2 regions of the Ezakiella sp. genome follow, and region 2 is predicted to be linked to the other one. Evidence: riboswitches for the same ligand, from Rfam matches in the RefSeq annotation. Region 2 holds a riboswitch; the other holds the start of a gene.

Region 1 (4,434 bases), on a different contig from region 2:
AATGAGAGTTTCATATATCCGTCGGCTTTTAGAAGGCTTGCAACTGTAAGAGCCGCTGCGATATATTGCGAAATTGAGGTTGCAATCGCAACACCTGCAACGCCCATTTTAAAAACTATAACAAAAATGAGATTACAAATAACATTAAAAATTCCGGAGATTGTCAAAAAGTACATCGGTCTTCTCGAGTCACCGATTGCCCTCAAAAGTGCGGAGCCGAAGTTATAAACCATAAATCCCGGCATACCGATATAATATATTTTTAAGTATTCTCCCGCAAGTTCAATTACTTCCGGCGGCGTTTGCATAAGTCTTAGAAGCGGCATCGCAGTAAAAATTCCCGCAAATAAAACAAGTATACCCCCGAGAATTGAAATTCCGATTGCGGTGTGGAGAGTGTCCTGTGCGTTTTTAAAATCTCTCGCTCCGACATTTTTCCCCATTATAACCGAGGCGCCGAGTGAGATGCCCATAAACATAGTTACCAATAGATTTATAACAGGACCTGTTGCGCCAACCGCAGCGAGTGCGTGGTGACCTGTGAACTTTCCAACTACTATTATATCGACCGCATTGAATGCGAGTTGCAAAACCGATGTGATAAAAAGCGGCATTGCAAATAAAAAAATAGGTCCGAGTAACGGTCCCTCAAGCATGTTAACAACTTTTTTAGAATTCATTTATTAACCTCCCTATAAAACATTTCGTTATCCTAATTAAAATAATTTTAACACAGAAAATATAATATTTCAATAATTATAGTGTTACAAAAAAAATAATTTTGGTGTATAATGATAGTTAATGGAGGTTTATATGAAAAAGTTTTTTGTACGATCTTTAATTTTTATACCGACAATTATTTTACAAATATTTTTGTACAGTCTACTTTTCGGATTTTTAAAAGAATTTGCGAATATAATTATTCCAATCACAAATTTGCTCGCAATCGGTTTTGTACTCTATCTACTTTCAAAAAGAATGGAAAGCAATTACAAGATTTCCTGGATAATAGTCATCATTCTCGCTCCGGTTTTCGGTGCGGTCCTCTATTTGCTGTTCGGCAACAAAAAGACATCCAGGGGTTTAAATAGCAAAATTATGAAGTCGCGCTTCGATTTGAACCACAAATTTAAAGACACGTATTTAATTGATTCAACCGCCGACAGAAACCTCGGTCATTTCAAACAAATAGAAAAATTGACCGGCATGCCGACCTACAAGTGCGAAAATGCAACATATTACGAAAGCGGAGAAGCATTTTTCGAAAATCTTATTGAAGAACTGAAAAAGGCAGAGAAATTTATTTTTGTAGAATTTTTTATAGTTGAAAACGGAGAGCTCTTTAAAGAAGTTTCAGACATTTTGATAGAAAAAGTCAAGGAAGGCGTCGACGTCAGATTTATGTATGACGACTTCGGAAGTCTTATGAAATTTTCGCTCATCGATTTGAAACGTTTAAAAGATGGCGGTGTGAAATGTCTTTTGTTCAATCCGGTTAAGTTTTTGGACCCGAGACTCAATAACCGCGACCACAGAAAAATGGTTATTGTGGATGGCGAAATCGCATTCAGCGGCGGCAACAATCTTGCGGATGAGTATGCAAACATCATCGAGCGCTTCGGCTATTGGAAAGACGTCGGCTTTAGCATAAAAGGCAATGGCGTGAATGTTTATTCATATATGTTTATGGAATTTTGGAACGCTTTTTCAAGCGACAAAATCAGCGAAAGCTTTCTTGACGTCGTTCATTCCGAGGAGGATGAATACGATGGAATTGTCGCATCCTACTACGATTCGCCGTTTTTTGAAGACGCGGTTTCAAACTCTCTTTATGTGGACATTCTAAGCGCCGCAAAGGACTATGTTTGGATTTACACGCCTTATCTCATTCTTCCAAACTCGCTTAACGATGCAATCATTCGAGCATCGCACAGAGGAATCGACGTGCGCATAATTATGCCGGGGATTCCTGACAAAAAGATGGTCTACCGCTTCGGCAGAAGTTATTATTCGGACCTTCTCTACGCCGGTGTTCGCATTTTCACATACACACCCGGATTTTTGCACGCAAAGGCAATCCTTTCGGACGACAATCTCTGTGCAATCGGAACTGTAAATCTCGATTTCAGAAGTCTTTATTTGCACTTCGAAAACAATTCTCTCTTTTATCACTCGAAGATTTCGATGGATTTGAAAAGAGATATGGAAAAATCTTTTTCCGAGTCTGCGGAAATTTATCGCTCGAGCATTAATCCGAGCATATTTAAGCGAATAAATGACTCAATATTCAGGATTATCGCTCCTTTATTTTAATTTCAAATTATTTTCAAATTTGTGATAAAAATCACTTGACATACCATTCGTTATCAGCTATAATTGAACTTACAATCAAATTCATCAAGAGCGGTGGAGGGACTGGCCCTATGAAACCCGGCAACCTGTTTAACAAACGTGGTGCTAATTCCAGCGGCAACGCCGAAAGATGACGCTAATACGAGTGTAACTCTTTATCTTTCGGTAAAGAGTTTTTTTATTATAAGGAGAACTATATGATAGAAGCAAAAAATTTAACAAAAGAATATCATGTGGACGGGCAAAGATTTAAAGCTGTCGACAATGTCAGCTTCGAAGTCGATAAAGGTGATATTTTCGCAATTATAGGTCTTTCAGGTGCGGGAAAATCCACCCTTGTTCGTCTCTTAAACAGACTCGAAGAACCGGACGAAGGAAATGTTTTAATCGACGGAGTGGATATAATGAGTTTGAGAGAAAAAGAACTTCTTGAAATAAGAAAGAGAATTGCATTCATATTTCAAAACTTCAATCTCTTTAATCAATACTCGGTCATAGAAAATGTTATGTATCCTTTGACCTTGACAAACAAAAAAATCGACAAAAAGAAAGCGGCACAAGAAGTGCTCGACTATGTCGGACTCATCTCAAAGGAAAAGGCTTATCCGAAGGAACTCTCCGGCGGGCAAAGGCAAAGAGTCGCAATCGCAAGAGCGCTTGTGACAAGACCTGAAATAATTCTCTCGGACGAAGCGACAAGCGCGCTCGACCCTGAAAGCACGAGAATAATAACCGACCTCTACAAAAGAGCGAGAGATGACTTTGAAACCACAACGATAATGATTACCCACCAAATGGAAGTCGCAAAGGACACCTCAAACAAAATCGCCGTTATGGAAAAAGGTCGAATCATCGAATCGAACAGCACGGTCGAACTATTTAGAAGTCCGAAATCGAAACTTGCGCAAAGCTTTGTAAAAAAAGCGGCGCCTTCAAATATAATCGACATTTCGAGCTTCGAAGGAGTTGTAAAACGACTTTCATACACAAAGCGCACCGTAAACACGCCGGTTTTAAACGACACAATCAAAAAATTCGACGTAAATATAAATCTCATCGAAGGAAATATAAACAATATCTCAGACGACCAAGTCGGATATATGATTGTTGAATTTAAAGGCGAAGATGCGGAAATATTCAAAGCTCTGCAATTTTTAAAAGAGCACAATGTAGAAATAAGCGAGGTGTTATAAATGAGAATTAAAGAAATTTTTGACATCGTCCTTCCGGCAATTCCGGAAACGCTCATAATGATATTTGTTTCGGCGCTAATTGCATTTATAATCGGACTTCCTTGGGCAATAATCACATATATGACTCGCCCTGATGGACTTAAGCCGAACAAAGTTGTGTACGCAATTTCAAACGGACTCATAAACATCTTCCGCAGCTTGCCTGCAATCATATTAATCATAATACTTGCTCCGCTTTCGAGAATAATCATCGGAAAGGCAATCGGAACCGCCGCCGCAATCGTTCCATTAACATTTGCAGCCGCACCGTTTGTCGCAAGACTTTTTGAAGGATATTTCCTCGAAGTCGAACCGGGAATAATCGAAGCCGCAAAATCAATGGGCGCAAACAACACGGAAATCATAAAAGTTATATTAAAAGAAACATTCCCTCAAGGAATATTGGGAATCACAATGACAATAATAAACCTCGTCGGCTACTCCGCAATGGCGGGAGTCCTTGGAGGCGGTGGCCTCGGCGACATCGCAATAAGATATGGATATCAAAGAAACCAAATTGATGTCCTCTGGTGTTCGGTATTGATTATCGTTATAATTGTGCAACTCGTACAATTTATCGGTAACTCATTATATAAAATTACTAATAAAAAATAGAAAAGGAGATTTTAAAATGAAGAAATTATTTTTATTAATCGTAACAATTGCACTCGCATTCACAGGATGCAAAGGAAAAGACAACACAACCACAACCACTGATGGCGGAAACGACGCTTCCGACAACAAAATCGTATTCGGAGTTTCACCGGTCCCACACGCAGAAATCACAGAAGCACTTCAAGAAGAATTCAAAAAAGAAGGACTCGAAGTTGAAGTAAAAGTATTTGACGAC
Region 2 (4,434 bases):
GTGACATACAGACTGGTCGACAAATTTTTGGAGCCTATAACCGATTTGAAAAACAGAATGAAAGAGGTTAATGTTCAAAATCTTTCAAAACAAATCGAGGTCAAGGAAACGGGCGACGAGATTGAAGAGATTACGGTTTCTTTTAATGACATGATTATAAGACTTTCGCGCCTTTTTGGCGAAGAGAAAAGCTTTTTGCAAAATGCGGCGCATGAGCTTAGGACGCCTCTTGCTGTCTTAAAAACAAAAATCGATGTTTTTAAGAAAAACGAAAACAACACAATTGAGGATTACCAAAAAATGCTCGCATCGGTCACGGAATACAATGACCGAATGTCGCACTTGGTTCAAATGCTTCTTCAAATTCAGGAAAGCCAAACAGTCGAAAGAAAAGACGAGATTAATATATACGACCTCATTGACGAGATTATTATGGACCTTTCAATTTATATAGACGAAAAGCATTTGAGCGTGACGGAAGAAGGGGATAGAGCGCAAATCATCGGCTCTGATCTACTTATGTACAGAGTTTTTTACAATCTGATTGAAAATGCAATTAAATATAATGTTGACGGTGGTTATATAAATGTTTTGATAAATGAAAATGAGGATGATGTCGTCATTAAAATAGAAGACTCGGGACGTGGAATAGAGTCCGATAAGAAAAAGATTTTTGAAGCCTTTTATCGGGAGAGAAGGACTGCGAATGAATCAAACGGCGTCGGACTCGGGCTTCATCTTGTGAAACAGATCATCGAACTTCACTCGGGAACGATTGAGGTAAAAGACGGGGAAAAAGTCGGAACACAGTTTATTGTGACCGTTCCTAAAAATAATAAATAAAAAGAATCAATTTGAAATGTTCGAATTTCGAGCAAATCAAATTGATTCTTTTTTATTTCAGTCCGACTATAAAAATTTTATAATAGAGTATCGCCGAGAGGAGAAGCAACACTCCTCCGACGGCAAGTGCCCTTAAAAGCATTGTATCAATCGGCCTTTTATTACGCATTTTTGAGCGCCTCAACTTTGTCAAGCTTTTCCCATGGCAAGTCGAGATCATCTCGGCCGAAGTGTCCATAGTTTGTGCATTGCGAATAAATCGGTCTCTTCAAATCGAAGTTCTTTATTATTGCGGCAGGGCGAAGGTCAAAGACACCTGAAACTTTTCTTCTGATTTCTTCCAAATCAATTGTCTCGGTTCCTCTGCAATCGATGTCAATCGACGTCGGTGCTGCAACGCCTATTGCATAGGAGAGTGCAACTTCGCATTCCTTTGCAAGTCCTGCGGCAACAATATTTTTTGCAACATATCTTGCTGCATACGCTGCTGAGCGGTCAACTTTCGTTGGGTCTTTTCCTGAGAAAGCTCCGCCGCCGTGTCTTGCATATCCGCCGTAGGTGTCGACAATAATCTTTCTTCCGGTAAGTCCGACATCTCCCTTAGGTCCGCCGACAACGAAGCGACCGGTCGGATTTATATAGATTTTTGTGTCATCTGCAAGAAGTTCCGCCGGAATTACAGCGTCTATAACTTCTTTTTTTACGTCGCGTCTCAAAGTGTCGATATCAACGGATGGAAGGTGTTGAGTTGAAACGACGAGCGAGGTTATCTTTTTCGGTTTGTCGTCTTCGTACATAACTGTGACTTGCGCTTTTCCGTCAGGTAAAATGTAGTCAAGAATTCCTTCTTTTCTCACTTCTGCAAGTCTTCTTGTGAGTTTGTGTGCCAAATGAATTGCAAGAGGCATATAAACCGGGGTTTCGTCGGATGCATATCCGAACATCATGCCTTGGTCTCCGGCGCCGATTGCATCGAATTCATCTTTTGCGCCTTCTTTTGATTCGAGAGATTCTTTTACTCCCATCCAAATGTCAGGGCTTTGTTCTTCAAGTGAGGTTAAAACTCCGCATGTTTCGGCATCAAAACCGAACTTTGCACGGGTGTAACCGATGTCTGATAAAACTTCTCTTACGATTGCCGGAATGTCAACATAACAATTTGTTGATATTTGTCCGCCGACAATGATGTAACCTGTTGCTGCAAATGTTTCGCATGCAACCCTTGCTTCGTGATCTTTTGTTAAAATTGCGTCTAAAATGCTGTCTGAAATTTTATCACAGACTTTGTCAGGATGGCCTTCAGTGACGCTTTCCGATGTGTGAAATCTAATCATATTTCTCCTTCTTTACATAAAAATTATTTCAAATAAAAACAGTAGGCTCAATCCTAAACCTACTGCAAAATAGTCCTTTAAAAACTCATCTTTCAGTCGAACTGTAGGATTTGGCACCGTCTGGGTTGCCGGGTTTCAAAGGGCCTATTCCCTCCACCACTCTTAATGAGTAATTTAATTATAACATTATTCATTTTGCTTGTCAAATACTAAGCGTTTTCCTCTATACAACCCGCACGTTTAAGTGCAAATTTCGCAAGAAGAGGTCCTATAAGTTCATAAACGATTGTCGCTCCTAAAATTATGGTTCTTATATATTGTCCGTGTTCACCGTCAATAATATTTGCGGCGATAAGACTTAAACCGAGAGCAACCCCAGCTTGAGGAACAAGAGTAAGACCGAGATTTCTTTGAACACTTTCATCAAAGCCGGACATTTTTGTAGAAATCATTGAACCGAGATATTTACCGATGACTCTTGAAACTACATAACCGATTCCGACAATTCCGACGGATTTAAGGTTTGCGAGATTTAAATCTGCACCCGATAAAACAAAGAAACATACAAAAATCGGCGGGGTAATTGCATTTACAAGTGTCAAATAACGTTTATTTACATGACCCACATTTGTAATTACAACACCCATAACCATAAGCGTTAAAAGTCCTGATAAATTTAGCTTCAAGGCTGCGGCGGTTACAAGGAAAATCATTGCTAAAGTGAAGGAGAGATTTTCTCCGTCGTTTCTCACTTTTTTTGCAATGAGTGAATAAATGAAACCTGCAACTGCGCCGAGTCCGATTGACATCAATATTTCCAAAAGCGGCTTTCCAAGCATTGTTGCAAAATTCAAGCTTTCACCTTTTATGAGAGCGTTTGCCATAAACGAAGCGATTCCGAATGCGACAATACAAACTGCGTCGTCCAATGCAACAACCGGGATTAAAACGTCTACGAGAGGACCTTTTGCTTTATATTGTCTTATAACCATAAGAGTTGCGGCAGGAGCCGTTGCGCACGAGATTGACCCGATTGCGAGCGAAAAAGCCCAGTCTTGTTTAAATATCAAAAGCATTGTTGCGGTTACAAAAATGAATGCACCCAATGCTTCGAAAATTGTTACTATTATAATTTTTGAACCCATTTTTTTTATTGCTCTCAAGTCCATTTCAGATCCTATTGAAAAAGCGATGAAACTAAGGGCAATTGTACTTAATACTTCTAAGCTGTTAACTTGATCTTGTGATAAGAGTCCCAATACTGAAGGACCTATTAAAATTCCGCCGATAAGATATCCTGTGACATCAGGAAATTTTAATTTTCCTAAAAGGCGCGAAAAAATAAGGCCGCTTGCAATGAGAACTGCTACTGCATAAATTGATTCCATATTAAATTATCCTTCCTTATTTTGTCAAGCCTTCAAATGACTTAACGTCGATGGAAAACATAATTCCGACATTTTCCTTTTCAATATTTCCAACGACTCTTCTTACACATTCTTTTGCCTTTTTGACATCTTCTTCACTTAAAATTAAAAATATTGTTTTGTTGTAAGGTCTTCCGCCGTTTAAAAGATTTCTGAAAAAATCATAACCGACTTCTGAATGTTCCGCAAGAGTAGCCGCAAGTCCTTGGCTCTCCAAAATTGTTCCGCCGTGAATACCTTCTGCGGAAAACTCTCTAAGCACTTCATCGAAGTGTTGTTCGTGATTTAAAACTATAAATAAGACTTCCATATTATCCTCCTTATATACCGTGTCGATTATGGCACTTTTAAGTCTAGACTTATTATACTACAAATAAAAAAATATTGCACATTTTTACAAATAGTGATTTAATTGCTTGATTTTATAAGATGGGATGTTATATAATAAAGTAAAGAAGAAAGCTACTCATTAGAATAGCTTTATTATATCTAAAAATAGATTTTTTCTATTTAATTATTACTACACATGGAGGGGTTTATGGAATTTTACAAAGAAGCACTGACTTTTGACGACATTTTACTTGTTCCGGCAGAAAGCCACGTATTACCGAAAGAAGTCGCAACAAAAACAAAATTGACAAACAAGATTACACTAAATATTCCTATTATGTCAGCGGGAATGGACACTGTTACCGAATCAAAAATGGCAATTGCTATCGCAAGAGAAGGCGGTATCGGAATCATCCACAAAAACATGACTATTGAAGAACAAGCTCATGAAGTTGACAAGGTAAAAAGAAGTGAACATGGAGTTATAACGGACCCGTTCT

The links. Region 2 has a riboswitch for S-adenosylmethionine ahead of metK (methionine adenosyltransferase). Riboswitches for the same ligand answer to the same signal wherever they lie in the genome.
Region 1: it holds a riboswitch for S-adenosylmethionine, as region 2 does, so the genes downstream of both, SPI61_RS05475 (methionine ABC transporter ATP-binding protein) here and metK (methionine adenosyltransferase) in region 2, are expected to answer to the same signal.

Annotation. Positions count from the first base shown of each region.
Region 1 covers NZ_JAXFOB010000025.1:4,745-9,178, forward strand. The annotation lists gene SPI61_RS05465 (MATE family efflux transporter) at 1-680, opposite strand, end outside; gene cls (cardiolipin synthase) at 814-2,313, shown strand; SAM riboswitch class I at 2,392-2,489, shown strand; gene SPI61_RS05475 (methionine ABC transporter ATP-binding protein) at 2,550-3,545, shown strand; gene SPI61_RS05480 (methionine ABC transporter permease) at 3,546-4,199, shown strand; gene SPI61_RS05485 (MetQ/NlpA family ABC transporter substrate-binding protein) at 4,216-4,434, shown strand, end outside.
Region 2 covers NZ_JAXFOB010000022.1:71,159-75,592, forward strand. The annotation lists gene SPI61_RS04840 (HAMP domain-containing sensor histidine kinase) at 1-843, shown strand, start outside; gene metK (methionine adenosyltransferase) at 1,005-2,177, opposite strand; SAM riboswitch class I at 2,260-2,349, opposite strand; gene SPI61_RS04850 (cation:proton antiporter) at 2,387-3,565, opposite strand; gene SPI61_RS04855 (hypothetical protein) at 3,582-3,914, opposite strand; gene guaB (IMP dehydrogenase) at 4,143-4,434, shown strand, end outside.